Regions from separate parts of the Clostridium omnivorum genome, predicted to be linked through region 1. Evidence: riboswitches for the same ligand, from Rfam matches in the RefSeq annotation. Region 1 holds a riboswitch; the other holds the start of a gene.

Region 1 (7,660 bases):
CTTTTCCATTGGGTCATAGGCATCAGGTTTACAGCCCATTCCCATAATTTTTGTCAATGTATTTGTGTCATTTTTTAAACTCCAAACTTCTCTAACTGACATTTTGTTCATTGTAATTGTACCAGTTTTGTCAACACACAGAACAGAAACAGCACCTAAGGTTTCTACAGATGGCAGTTTTCTAACAAGTGAGTGCTTTTTGGCAAGTCTCCATGCACCCATAGATAGAAATACTGTTAGTATAACTGGAAATTCTTCTGGTATCATGGCCATAGCAAGAGTTACACCAGACAAAATACTTTCTATAAGTCTATCCGTAAAAGCATGGTCAGGAATATTAAAATACGTAACAATACCAACAATAATGAATAAAACCGCTGCAATTATAGCACATAGCTTTACTAATTTTGAGGTTTGTTTTTGAAGCGGTGTTGGATTATCAGGAGCAGATATAACGTCTTGTCCTATTTTTCCATATTCAGTAGCTGAACCAATTTTATCTACCAAAATAATACCTGTACCTTGTGTAACAAGAGTACCAGCATAGCAATAATCTTTACGCCAATAATCAGCATCATTACTATCACAGTTTTCTTTAGAAACCTTCCATACTGCTTCAGCCTCTCCAGTTAGGGAAGATTCATCAATAGCTAGTGTACTAGCTTTCATAACTACTCCATCAGCAGGAACTTTAACTCCTTCTGATATAAACATAATGTCGCCAGGCACTAAATCGCAGCTGTTGATTATTTTCTCACAGTCATCACGAAGCACCTTAATCTGAGGTGCAGATAAATCCTTTAAGGCTTTTAAAGTCTTGTCTGTTTTCCATTCTTGGATTGTTTCAATGCCTATTATTCCAACAACGAAAATAAGCATAATTGCGCCATCTCTAGGCTCTCCTAATATGAAGTATATTGTAGCCGCAACGATAAGCAATAAAAACATTGGCTCGGTAATGACGTGTAAAACTTTGTGTAAAAAGCTTTCCTTTTTCTCGGCCACAAGTTCATTTTTACCGAATTTTTCTTGAAGCTTTTTTACTTCTTGAGAAGTTAGTCCTTGGAAATGTTGTTCTGTCATAAATAGTTACCTCCATTTTTGCTTATTATAAGCATTTTTAAGATAGCTCTATGGCATTGCAATCATCAGAAATGTTCTATTAGTATAAAAAAATACCTGTAGAACATTTTACTGTCCCACAGGTATGTATTATCATCCTGTTGCCAATTAAGGCCCAGCCCCACGAACTTACAAGTAAGTTCATCGCCTGCTCAGTTTGTACTGTAGATTTATATGCAGTGCAAAGAGATATTAATAGTATATCATACTGAACATAAGCTGTAAATATATTCTAACTATGATCAATGTGAATGGTTAAGTTTATATTTTTAATTTTCTCCTCTAAACTTTTTTCTAACCTTTTCGTAAGCTCATGAATATCTTTTGCAGTAAGCTCTGGATTTACAGTTACGTGAAAATCAACATACCTTACCGCACCTGATTTTCTTGTTTTTATGTTATGAAAATCTAAAATTTCAGTTTTGTAGGTTTCTAAAACCTCTTTTATTTTTTCCTCTTCCTCTGAGGAAAGTCTTGTATCTATGAGAGGAGCAAATGCACCCTTGGATAAGTGCCAAGCCTCTTTTATTATAAAGCATGCAACTATAATGGCTGCAATAGGGTCTAGAATGCTTATTCCTGTTAACTTTATAAGCAGCAACCCTGCTGCAATTCCAGCAGAAGTATATACATCAGTTTTTAGATGAAGAGCATCTGCCTCCAAGGCAAGTGAATCTTCTTCCTGAGATACCTTGTAAAGAATTCTAGATACTACTGTATTCACTACAGCAGATATTGCCATTGCTATAATAGCTATAACTGTTTCCTCTATCTCTACAGGGTGCATTATTTTTAAAACTGATTCTTTTATTATCAAAAAAGCTGCTATAAAGATTAATAGCCCTTCTGCTAAGCCAGAAATGTTTTCGATTTTTCCATGACCATAAGGGTGCTCTATATCTGCTGGTTTTGAGGAAATTCTAACAGAAAAAAAAGCAATAATAGATGCTACTAAATCCATGCCAGAATGGATAGCCTCAGAAACAATACTCACAGAACCACTTAGAAGCCCAGCTCCTACTTTTAAAATAATTAAAATTGTATTTGAGATAATGGATAAGGAAGCAACTTTTGCTTTTCTATCTAATGCTATCATAGGATTAATTCTCCTTTTAATATAAAATATTAAGAAGTTACACTTTTATATCCAATCCTTTTTTTCACAGTACTCATAAGATCCTTCACTTATTTTAACCAATATTTAAAGAAAAAAATCTGATAAACATTAGAAGCTTTCCATAAGTAAGTTATTATTCCTATAACCCTATTAATTCATTTACAGCCTTTGCCCAAAACTCTTCAGGGATATAAGGCCACACACAATCACCAGTTTCTTCCCTACATAACTCCATAGCCCTTGATAGAACTTTACCATGAGATATATTACCTCCACGTAATATGTTTTCAGTTAACACTCTCCAGTAAGGTGCATGCACGTCAAGCTTAGCTTCATGCATATCCCTGATTACTCTATCAACATCATACTCAAGACTAATAAACTCCTCAGACCATGTCCCATCATTTCCATGTAATATCAAAAATTGGGTCTTTCCTACACTAAAAAGAGGTACTCCAACAGCCCCAGGATTTAGAACACATTTATCGTTATGTACAATCTTCCTCTGTATATGGGTATGTCCACATAAGATAATTGATGTTTTTACATTATTCATGATTTTGATAGTCATATCATCATTTGGCAGCATTTTTTCATTTATATTATTAGGTGAACCGTGACAAATTGTGATTGCAGGCATATCATCTACGGTTATTTCTCGTACTGGCTGCAGCTGTGCAAAAAAATCTAAATCCTTAGAAGTAAGTAATTTGTATGTATATAATAATGAACCACTTGCAGAATTGTTGTCTTCCCATCCCTTTTCACCGCCAGCACGGTATTTGAGCCAGTAATCTTCCTTATTTCCCTTGATAAAATAACATGTATATCTTTTATTAAGATCATATAATATTTTCATTGTTCTTTCAGGGTATGCTAATTCTCCAACATAATCACCCAAAAAGAAAAATGTACTAATATTACGTGAAAATGCATATTCAAGGCAACGCTCCAATGCAATATAATTGCCATGAACATCTGCTAACACTGCTATGTCCATACTTTTTCTCCATTTCAAAATACATATTTAAGAATGTCTGTTAAGTCCTCTGTATCAACTGCATACATTGCACTCTTTCGAACCCTTTGAGAACTGTTTATGGCAATAGATTTACCGCAGTACTCAAAAATCGGAATATCTGTTGATCCATCGCCTACAGCAATACATTCTTCAGGTTTAATACTATTACTTTTGCAAAAGTGTTGTAAGCATTCAATTTTTTGTTCAGCCCCAATGTAATTAAGAATTTTCCCGGTAAATACTCCTTCAACTACTTCATAAACACTACCATAATAATCATCAAATCCCCAAATATCAGCTACAACCTTTGCTACTTGCTTTGGGCCCACAGTAATTACAATACATTTAATATTTTGATCATGCAGTGCTTCAACTACACTTTTAATATTCTTTAAAGGTTTTGCAAGCTCTAAAAAACATTCAGCTATCTTACTTTCTTCAAGATCTAAAAGTAATTCTGCTCTAAGATAATCTGCCGTTTTATAATCAATTAGGCCCTTTTCTTCTTGTTTTTGAATTAAAGAGTGCTCTCTTTCTTTATCATTCAAAATGCATGGCAGCATAACAGAATGGATTTCTCTAATGAGAGTATCATCCAGATCAAAACAAACAAGCTTCATTTTTTCCATCTCTAATCACCTCAGTTAAAAACCAATATATTAATTACAAACTACAAATTTACATTTCAATAAATGTATACTTAATCTCCATACCGATATAAGTTAATAACGTATTTTGTATTGGGAAGGTATTCTATACGATACTTTCTGCCTTCAATTAGAACATTTGAATCATATTTACCCTTTACATGAAATTCCTTATCTCCAATAGTAAAATATGTAGTGGTTGATTTTCCATGAACAATATGATAATTAATTAACTTTCCTTCATATGAAGAATAATCAGAACTAATAATTTTATCAATGTCTTTATAATAATTTGGCAAGTCTCCAGTAATTAACATGATAGAAAAAACAGTCCACAAAAAACCCATTATCCACATTATTATTAATCTAAAAGGCTTTCTACCTTTATATATAGATGGAATGAATTGTATTACTCCTAATATAAACATTATAACTACAAAACTACTATATCCTATTACTGTTCCAAAATATTCTTTTTTGGTGTCTTTAGATACCATTAAAATAAAGGACATAATAAAACTAATTAACACTACTCCAATAAAAGTAAGTGTTATTACTTTCAGTTTCTTTGTATACTTTTTCAAACTATCAATCTCCTAATAAAAACCTATATATTGATTATAAACCACAAATTTACATTATTCTATATAAAAAAGTCCACCAACCAATGTAGACATCAAAATTTTGTTATCTGATATTCCAGATTATTTAATATTTATAGGCTTAATACTTTTCTAAGAACTTCTTTTAATGTAGCTTTTATATTACCCAAAGAGTATAAAATGGCGAAGTTGAGAAAGAATCAAACCAAACTGGTTGGATTTACAGGCCGATGGAATGTCATTCCGTTAGTATAACTAAATAGCTCATGATTTCCATATTAACTATACGAAATTATATCAGGAAGCAAAAATAAGAAGGTACCTTGAAAAGTCTATTGACAAACTATGAAGGTACCTGTATAATTAAAAACATAAGGTACCTTCGTAGTTCTTGTACCTAAAGAAGGAGGAATGTATATGCAAGAAAAGAAATTTGACTTAATTATGCAATTGACACGAGTTGAGTGGTTACTTCATAAATATCATCAACAAAACCATATGAATTATGGACCAATGGGAGATCCGCGTAAAGGTCAGGGAAGAATTTTGAGAATCCTTAAGCTGAAGCCGGAAATCAGTCAAAAAGATTTATCATATTTGCTAGAAATGAGACCGCAATCTCTTGGAGAGCTGCTATCAAAGCTTGAAAAAAAGGGATATATTATTAGGACCCCATCGGAAACTGATCGTCGAGTTATGAATATCAAGCTGACAAAAGAAGGAGATGAAGCAACTGAATCATCTGAGCAGGAATTTAGTTTTGATAATGTATTTGAGTGCTTAAATGATGAGGAGCAACAAAACTTAAGCGATTATTTAGATAGGATCATTAACACACTTGAATCTCAAGTTGATGATGAACAGTGGAAATCAGGTTTTGACCCTCGTTTTGGTATGGAACATAATTTCCCAGGTGGTTTTCATAATGGTGGACGTCCAGGTGAAAGAGGATTTGATCCACATAATGAAATGAACCATAGCTATGGGGAAGATCCTGATCAACAACAGACAAGACATGATAAGGAATAATCAGTTTTCGCAGCATAATTATGGAGGCGCTGTGCAGATGAATTATAAAGTCGGCGCCTTTATTTTTTTGCGCCAATTTTAGCGGAAACCTATATGAAAGGAGTTTTCAATATGGAAAATATGGATCAAAAATCACTTTATTATTTGGAAAAAGCACCTGTTCCAAAAGCAATTATACACATGGTAGTTCCAATGATATTAAGCTTTATTGCTACAATGATTTATAATATTACAGACGCTTATTTTATTGGTAAATTGAATAATACGGCAATGATGGCAGCGGTGACACTAGCATTACCATTTTCATCAGTACTGATGGCATTGGGTCATTTGTTTGGTGTGGGATCTGGAACGTTTGTTTCAAGGCTTTTAGGTGAACAAAGGGTTGACAGGGCGAAACAAGTCAGTTCTGTAAGCTTTTGGTCATCAATACTTACAGGTGTCATTTTTATGGCAATATGTCTATTATTATTAACACCAATATTAGGACTTTTGGGAGCCAATGGAGAAACATTTACACATACAAGAAACTATATCTTAATGCTTGTTATAGGATCTCCGTTTATTATCGCCAGCATTTCCCTCGAGGAAGCGGTCAGAGCAGAAGGGGCATCTACAGCTTCCATGATTGGTATGATATCTGGAGTTATAATTAACATCATACTAAATCCTATTTTTATTTTTGTACTTCATATGAATATAATGGGATCAGCACTTGCAACTGTTCTTGGTAATCTGGTTTCTGTTGTGTGGTATATCTACTATCTGCAGAAGAATAGCAGTGTTCAGAGTGTATCAATGAAAGAATTTAAGCCCAGCAAGGAAATATATATAAATATTTTCAAGGTTGGAGTTTCGGCCTTCTTGCTTGATGGATTTATGGTTATTACTAGTTTACTATTCAACAATTATTCCATGCTTTACGGAGACAATGTTGTTGCAGGATTTGGTATTTCTCAAAGAATCATTCAGATTGTTGATTTTATAAGCATGAGCTTTGCCATGGGAGCTGTGCCACTAATTGCATATGCTTATTCAGCAAAAAACAATGATCGATTAATGGAGATTATCAAAGAAACCATAGTATATATGCTGGGCATTATATTATTTTTGTCAGCTATACTCTTTACACTTAAAGCACAGGTAATTGGAATCTTTAGTATTGATCCTAAGGTTATTGACATAGGAAAAAGAATTCTGTTTGCACAACTTTGTTCAACTGTCTTTGCTGCTTTATCTGGAATTTTTACGGGAATATTTCAAGCATTCGGTACTGGTGTTCAATCGACGGTAATGTCTATACTGCGTGGGGTCATATTTATACCTATATTGATATTTGGAAATGTAATATTCGCAGTGAATGGCGTGATTTGGGCTATGACAATTTCAGAAGGAATTACTGCCGTTGTAGGAATTATTCTTTGGTTCAAAATTAGAGAAAAAATTCTAAACCATTTTTTTCTTATTTAACTAATATATAATTTATATCTACAACATGTTTATCATTGCATCCTTTACCTCTTTATTTATTCTATTTGAATATGAAATCAAAATGTTCAAATAATCCAAAAAGAGCGTAAGTAGATTCTGTAAATCAAATCTATTTACGCTCACAATAAATTTAAAATTTATCATCTTAACTTCTAAACTTCTTAAGAATTTAAGAAGTTGTTGTTCTCTTAAAAAACCTAGGCAATTAAAACTTATATAGATTTATTCCACACTCTTCATTAAACTCTCTGCTCAACTTACCATCCATAGCTTCTATGATGATTTCCCCCGTAGCGCTTATTATTCCGGAACTTAAATGGCCTCCATAAACTTTATATTCTTCATCCGATAAATTAATGTGTAAATGCAAATAGACTTCATCATCCAAAGTTGATATGTTACCTAAAAGGCTTGTTATTTCATAATCCCCACTTAGTACTTTCGTTTGATACTGCTTTGTTTGAGTTTTAAATAACCCAATTGTTGCTTTATTTACTGCTCCGATTCCTCTTATAAAGCCTAAGTAAATTTGATGCTCTTTACAAAACTTCTTTAAAGTTTCAACGATTTCTTCTCCTTTATCAAGCCTTACAATATACTTACTTCCAAAACTTTCAAATTCCATACAGAC
Region 2 (7,660 bases), 1.5 Mb from region 1:
AAAATACTCCAATATAATGAAGCAGAACTGCTACAGATTGACTAGACTCATAAATAACATAGTAGATATGAACAAAATTGAACTTGGGTTTTCAAGTTTAAATTTAAAAAATAGTAATATAATCGAGGTAATTGAAAATATAACTTTGTCAGTTGTTGAACATGCAAGCTTAAAAAATATTAGTATAGTTTTTGATACTGATGTTGAAGAAAAAATAATCTCCTGTGATTCAGAGAAAATTGAAAGAATTATGCTGAATTTATTATCAAATGCAATTAAGTTTACCGAAGCAGGAGGAAGTGTAATTGTAAGTATATGTGATAAAAATGATTATATACTTATTTCAGTAAAGGATAGCGGCATTGGAATTCCAGAGGATATGCTTGAAAAAATATTTGATACTTTTACACAAGTTGATGGTTCATTAACAAGAAATACTGAAGGCAGCGGGATAGGTTTGTCTATTGTAAAATCCTTTACTGAAATGCATGGCGGTGAAGTTACTGCAAAAAGTCAATTGGGTAAGGGCAGTGATTTCATAATCAAAATGCCAGTTAATAATATTGAGAATGAATCCAATACGGATAATCAAGAAGATAGCAGCTTAAATGATAATGAGGAAAAAGTTAATATGGAATTTTCTGATGTATATTTATAATTAGATGAATTATGAGAATGATTTTGAGAGGGGATAATACAATTGAAATTTTGTGTTTTGATGGGAAGTCCTAGGTTAAAAGGAAATACAGCTGAATTATTAAAGCCTTTTATAGCTGAGCTTGAAGATAAAAAAGCTGAGATTACTTACATATCTTTAGCTACAAAAAACATTTTACCCTGTAAGGGCTGCTATGCTTGCCAGGATGTTAGTGGTGAATATGGTTGTGTACAGCAAGATGATACAGCAGAAATAATAGAAAAAATAGTTGACTGTGATTGCGTTGTTTTGGCAACTCCTATATATTCATGGTATTGCACAGCACCTATGAAGGCTTTACTTGATAGACATTATGGGCTCAATAAGTTTTATGGCAGTGCTAAAGGTTCGCTATGGAAAGGTAAAAAGATAGCAATAGTAGCTACACATGGATATGATGCAGAATATGGTGCGGGTCCTTTTGAAACTGGTATTAGGAGATTATGCCAACATTCTAATTTAGAATATATGGGTATGTATTCTGTTCGAGATGAGGAAAATATAGCATCATTTCAAACTGAGAAGGCAATGAATGGAGCAAGAGTTTTTGCCAGAAAGTTACTTGAAAACGATACTGATGCTTAAAAGAGCTGTAATGACTTAACTAAACTAGAACCCCTCGGAAAAACCGAGGGGTTAATATTAAACATTTATCCTAATTACTAATACTTGGAAACCAAGTTAATAATATATCGTTAGGTATTTTCGTGCCATGCACACTTTCTCCCATTTTAACATTTGGCTTAAGCTTTCCATGATAATCACTTCCACCTGAGGAGTATAGATTGTGCTCACAACAATAGTTAAGCAGATACTTTGTTTTGTCAATGGAATGGAGAGAATGATAGCATTCGATACCATCTAGTGCATTTAGTGAAATTATTGAACTTAGAAATTCATCATGATCATCTACTATATATCCATAAAGATGTGCTAGAAAGGATTTACCACCTGCTTTTTTTATGAGAGCAGCAGCTTCCTGTACTGTTAGATAATCCTTCATCTGATCAAGGAAAAATGGGCTTTCTTTATTATTCACGCAGGTTCTGTAAAATGCATTTAGACTTTCCCATATTTCTTTAGTAAAATATTTTTCATTCTCAGGATATTTTCTAAGATCAGCATGCATTATCTGTGTAGCAAAGTACTTACCATCAATTGATAAATTTTCAGTATATTTTAAGTTAAGATTTCGGCATACTTCCTTCATTTTTCTAAGATAATTATTTTCTCTTTCATAAAACCTTTCATCTGAAACTAACCCCGTTGAACTAATAACCTCAAAATCCAAGCCATAGCCTAAAATTTCTATTGGCTTTCCATTGTGAACAGCAGAAAATTCACAGCCATGAATAAGTTTTCCTTTAAAATAGTTATCAATATTAATATCATTTAGCTTTTTATAAGCACTTATGGAATCATGGTCTGTAATAGAAATATACTCTAATCCTAATTGTTGAGCCTTTATAAGAATATCCATTGGTTCATCTGAACCATCTGAGGTAGTGGTATGTATATGTAAATCTATCATAATAATACAGCTCCTTTTTGTTGTTACATATTTTATTGTAGCTAAATTTATAAAGTCTAGCAATAGGATTTCCTGGAGGCTACATAATAACTATAGTAAAATCCAATAATACTATTGAAAATAAAGATATATATAAGGAGATTATAGAATGAAAAATATTTTAGGTTATTATCTAATGCCCCATCCACCAATAGTAATTCCTGAGGTAGGAAAAGGTGAAGAAAAAAAGATAGATAGAACTTTCAATGCATGTAATGAGATTGGGTTAGAAATAGCTAACCTTAAACCAGAGACTATAGTAATTATAACGCCTCATGGAGCCATGTTCTCAGATGCAATAGCAATTTCAGATGAAGAGAGAATTACTGGAGATTTAAGAAATTTTGGAGTTAGCAGTGTAAAAATGGACTTTGCTATGGACAGGGAGTTTAATGAAAATTTAAATCATATTTGTCAATTAGATGGAATATCCACGGCTACAGTAGGTTCAGCTTTGTTAAAGAAATACGATTACAAATTTCAATTAGATCACGGAGCTATTGTTCCACTATATTTTGTAAATAGGCACTACAATGAATATAAAATAGTTCATATAACCTATTCCTTACTTGGAGAGATGAATTTATATAGATTTGGAATGAATTTAAGGAAGACTGCTGAGAAGCTAGGTAGAAAGATAGTAATAATAGCAAGTGGAGATCTTTCTCACAAGTTAAAGGAGGAAGGACCATATTCCTATTCACCTTATGGAGAAAAATTTGATGCACAGTTCTTAGAATTTCTCCATAATGGAGATGTAAGTTCATTATTTAATATGAATAAAACTATGGTAGAAGAAGCTGCACAGTGTGGGTTAAATTCAGTTTACATTCTCATAGGGGCTATGGAAGGAAAAAATTTTAAAGGGGACCTTTTGTCCTATGAAGGAACTTTTGGTGTGGGCTATGGAGTAATGAAGTTTAAAAGAGGAGAAGAAGACAGTAGTGCTTTAAATTTATTAATAAAATTAAAGAAAGAAAAAACTAAGAAAAAGCTTGATTCTGGGAATCCTTATACAAAACTTGCTAGGGAAAGTTTATATTTCTATTTTAGTCATGGCGGAAGAATGAAAGATATAACTAATTTACCTAATGAGCTTCTAAAAGAAAAGCATGGGGTTTTTGTATCCTTAAAAAAGTTTGGTTCACTTAGAGGATGTATAGGAACCATTGCACCAACTACTAATTCAGTGGGTGAAGAGATAATAAAAAATGCCATAGAAGCAGCTTTAAATGATCCAAGATTCGAAACTGTGAAGGAAGATGAATTAGAGGATATAGACATATCTGTAGATGTTCTTATGGATGCAGTCAAAGCTAGCAGAGAAGAATTAAACCCAAAGATATACGGTGTTATAGTTACAAAGGGTTATAGGAGAGGGCTTTTATTGCCAGATATTGAAGGAGTAAATACTGTGGAGGAACAGTTAAGTATTGCCTGCAGCAAGGCTGGAATTGATGACAATGAGGATTATGAAATAGAAAAGTTTGAAGTTGTAAGGTATAAAGAAGGTGAATAGAATTTGGATTCAAAAATTTTATTTTATGAAAGATTAGAGGATACGGTTAGGTGTAGAGTTTGTCCACATAATTGTTTAATAGATGAAGGAAAGTATGGAATATGTAGAGTTCGAACAGTTAAAAACGGAGAACCTGTTGCTATTAATTATGGGGAAGTTACATCTTTAGCAGTAGATCCTTTAGAGAAAAAGCCTTTATATCACTTTAAACCTTCAAAAGATATATTATCTCTTGGAAGCTTTGGCTGCAATATGACCTGCAGCTTTTGTCAAAACTATGAGATATCTCAGGGTAGACCAACAACTCAGTTTACAAGTATAGAAGAATTAACAAATATAATTCCTAACATAGAAAATAATGTAGGGATTGCTTTCACTTATAATGAGCCAATGATGTGGTATGAATATATGTATGAGGCGGCTAAGAAAATTAAAGAGCACAATAAAGATACATCAATAGTCGTTGTGACTAACGGTTATATAAATGAAGAACCTCTTATGAAGCTTCTGCCTTATGTTGATGCTATGAACATTGATTTGAAAGGTTATACCAATAAGTATTATAAAAAGGTATGCGGTGCTAAGTTAGAGCCAGTACTAGAAACAATAAAAAGATGTAATGATCACTGTCATGTTGAAATAACAACTTTGCTTGTAAGTGATGAAAATGATTCTTTGGAGGAAGTTCATGAAATAGCACAATTTATTGCCAGTGTTAATAAGGATATGCCTCTGCATTTAAGCAGGTATTTTCCTAGATACATGATGAAAAATGAGGAAACAAAAGTAGAAAAAATGCTTTTAGCAAAGGAAGCGGCTAAGAAATACTTAAACTATGTATATATTGGTAACGTTGGCGGGATAGAAAACAATACTTACTGTCCAAATTGTAATGCTACACTTATAAAGAGAACTGGCTACAATACAGAAGTTAATATTAAAGATAATAGATGTTATTCCTGTGGGGAAAAGATTAATATAATAATATGATGAAAAAAGTAGTTTATGGACAAATGGAATATCTTGACATGAATTGAAAGCAGATATTATAATTATAATAATTGATTTTAAATTACTTTTTAAACTGAGCAGGCAATGAACCTAGTTGTAGGTCATAGGGCTGGGTCGTTACAGAACGACAACAGATGAGGTTTAACACATCTGTGGGACAGTGATTTGTTCCACAGATATTTTTTTATAGAATTTAATAATAATAGTTTTTGAAAGTAATATTGAGGGAGGGGAGTGTATGCCTGAATCACATCTAACTAAAAATGCACTGTCTGCAGCTATGAAAAAACTTATGGACAAGTATCCAATGGAAAAAATTAAAATTAGTGATATCGTTGAACAATGTGGTATGAATAGGCAGAGCTTCTACTACCATTTTAAGGACAAGTATGATTTAGTGAATTGGATTTTTTATACTGAATTCATTGAAAGTATCAAAAGCTCTTTGGATAAGCCACCAGGAGAATTAACAGAAGAAATATGCGTTTTTTTTTATGAAAACCGTAACTTTTATAGTAATGCTTTAAAAGTAACAGGACAAAACTCCTTTTCCGATTATTTTGTTGAGGTTTTGCACCCAATAATACATTCACAGCTTGAGGAAATTATTAAAGATGATCCTAACCATGACTTTTATGCAACTTTCTTTGCTGATGCTATTCGGGTTTCAATAACTAGATGGCTGCTTGAAGGTGCTAAAATGCCACCCAAAAAGTTTGCAGAACTATTGAAGATTGCATCCACTGATGTTATCTATAAGTTGGTTAAAGATTCTGAGAAAGCAGAATAATAGTTTAGGAGTAATTAATCCTTGGTATAGTTTTTCAAAATGCTATTTAGTGATTGTGTTCTGAGGTTTATACCTTTATCTAATGTATCTTCTAATGAAAATTCTATGGATCCATTACTTTTAATTGCCATGAAACCTTCTTTTGTTGAGATCATTCGAGAAATAGCCGCATAATCTTCATAAAAATCGAAAATAAAAAATGGGTATTTAATTGCGCTTTTTGATGTTTGTATAAACTTTGAAAAGCGCTCTTTATTTTCAGTTTCATTTAGACCATGTTTAATATAAAAAGCAAAAGCACAATGTAGAAATTCAACTTGTTTTAGATATTCGTCGCTAATTAAATATTCAAAATTGAAGTCGCTACACATATTGTAAATACCATATAGGCATTTGTTCTTAATTAAGATATCTGCTGCATTTCTACAAATTATATAGTTTTGGATATCCATAGCTAACATAGGTACAATATTTCCAGCATTAATCAGTACCTTTGCAATTCCATCCGTAAGCAAGTCAGGTTTAAAAAAAATAAAATAGCTGCTGTTCTTATGAAGTTTAAGCATATTGAGCAGTGAATTTAACTGTTCTTTATTTATATTTACAAAAAACATACCGCAATAAATGCCCATAAGTTCTCCGCTTATTAAAATGGTTTCTATTTCTTTTATAGAAAGAATATCCTTAGTATTATGTATAAAATCAAAAATTAAAGCCCAAGGGACATTATATCCATTATTCTTCTTGGATTTTTTTATTTTTTCTGCACCATAAATCCAACTGTTATAACCTAGATTGATACCAAAACGCTTAAGAATACAAGAATCTGTATTTTGAAATATTTGATTTACAAGTTTATAATAAGGACTGTTGTCATTATTCAACATCTGTTGTGCCATGATAAAAAATTCTTTTTGAAATGGACCTGTAGAAAAATGAGTACCTAAGTCAACCAAGTTACGAATTCCACGGTTTGAATTATCTTTTATATCTCGTATACCTTTGTCTATGGCGGTTTCAATCATGGTATATGTTATTTTATTTTTTCTTTCCATCAGATGTTTTCTCCTTCCATTATTATACACTTATAATATTCCCTAATAGATAATAAGAAAATAGACAAATCTATGAAATGTTGAAATTTTAGACAACTTTTGTAATTGTCGTGATTTTTGACATGTTTTAATTTTGTCTAATGAAGTTTGGAAATAAATTGTATACAATTGAGGAAACAGAAATATTAGGTGTTAGGGGGATTATAATGAATACTAAGAATATAACTGATAATCTTCAGAGTTTTGGACTTAAAAAAGTTTTGGCATTTTTAGATTCGGATCCAGATAATAATATTCCAAAAGTTATGGATTGGGTAGAGCGATTTGATACTGATGATGTTGTAGAAAGTCAACTAAATACTATTAAGAGCGTTCTTTCTGATAAAGATAGCAATTGGTATAAGCTCACAAAAAGCCTTTGGACAGATGTAGAAGATAATGTGCGTAAAAAATTATTTGAAAATTTTATTATAAATGCAACAATATTGGGAGGCAAAAGACAGAAAAAAGCTAGAGAGGAGAATAACTGTAATGTACCTTGGGCAATACTTATGGACCCAACCTCTGCTTGTAATCTAAAATGCACCGGATGCTGGGCTGCAGAGTATGGTAATAAGTTAAACTTGAGTATTGAAACACTTGATAATATAATAGAACAGGGCAAGAAACTAGGTACCTATATGTATATTTACTCAGGTGGTGAACCACTAGTTCGCAAGAAGGATATAATAAAGCTTTGCGAAAAGCACAATGATTGTGCATTTCTTGCTTTTACAAATGCAACTTTAATTGATGAAGATTTTGCAAACGAAATGCTAAGAGTAAAAAATTTTGTTCCAGCTATCAGTGTAGAAGGCTTTGAAAATGAAACAGATTATCGTCGTGGTAATGGAACTTATGAAGCAGTTATGAAGGCAATGGAAATCCTAAAAAATAAAAAATTGCCATTTGGTATATCCTGCTGCTATACTAGTAAAAATGTTGAAATAATTGGCAGTGAAAAATACTTTGATGATAT

The links. A riboswitch is a leader RNA that binds a small molecule or an ion and turns the genes downstream of it on or off. The one in region 1 is predicted to bind nickel and cobalt.
Region 2: linked by a shared signal. The riboswitch ahead of bsdE14_RS20590 (TetR/AcrR family transcriptional regulator C-terminal domain-containing protein) and the one ahead of bsdE14_RS13505 (cation-translocating P-type ATPase) in region 1 are both predicted to bind nickel and cobalt.

The regions. Positions count from the first base shown of each region.
Region 1 covers NZ_BRXR01000001.1:2,859,009-2,866,668, reverse strand. Annotated here, with positions in the region: gene bsdE14_RS13505 (cation-translocating P-type ATPase) at 1-1,083, opposite strand, end outside; NiCo riboswitch at 1,193-1,288, opposite strand; gene bsdE14_RS13500 (cation diffusion facilitator family transporter) at 1,355-2,218, opposite strand; gene bsdE14_RS13495 (metallophosphoesterase family protein) at 2,379-3,239, opposite strand; gene bsdE14_RS13490 (HAD family hydrolase) at 3,254-3,889, opposite strand; gene bsdE14_RS13485 (hypothetical protein) at 3,961-4,491, opposite strand; gene bsdE14_RS13480 (MarR family winged helix-turn-helix transcriptional regulator) at 4,927-5,538, shown strand; gene bsdE14_RS13475 (MATE family efflux transporter) at 5,650-7,008, shown strand; gene bsdE14_RS13470 (PPC domain-containing DNA-binding protein) at 7,235-7,654, opposite strand.
Region 2 covers NZ_BRXR01000001.1:4,325,065-4,332,724, forward strand. Annotated here, with positions in the region: gene bsdE14_RS20565 (sensor histidine kinase) at 1-658, shown strand, start outside; gene bsdE14_RS20570 (flavodoxin family protein) at 701-1,282, shown strand; gene bsdE14_RS20575 (PHP domain-containing protein) at 1,353-2,228, opposite strand; gene amrA (AmmeMemoRadiSam system protein A) at 2,377-3,786, shown strand; gene amrS (AmmeMemoRadiSam system radical SAM enzyme) at 3,790-4,776, shown strand; NiCo riboswitch at 4,861-4,960, shown strand; gene bsdE14_RS20590 (TetR/AcrR family transcriptional regulator C-terminal domain-containing protein) at 5,036-5,587, shown strand; gene bsdE14_RS20595 (hypothetical protein) at 5,602-6,642, opposite strand; gene bsdE14_RS20600 (radical SAM/SPASM domain-containing protein) at 6,849-7,660, shown strand, end outside.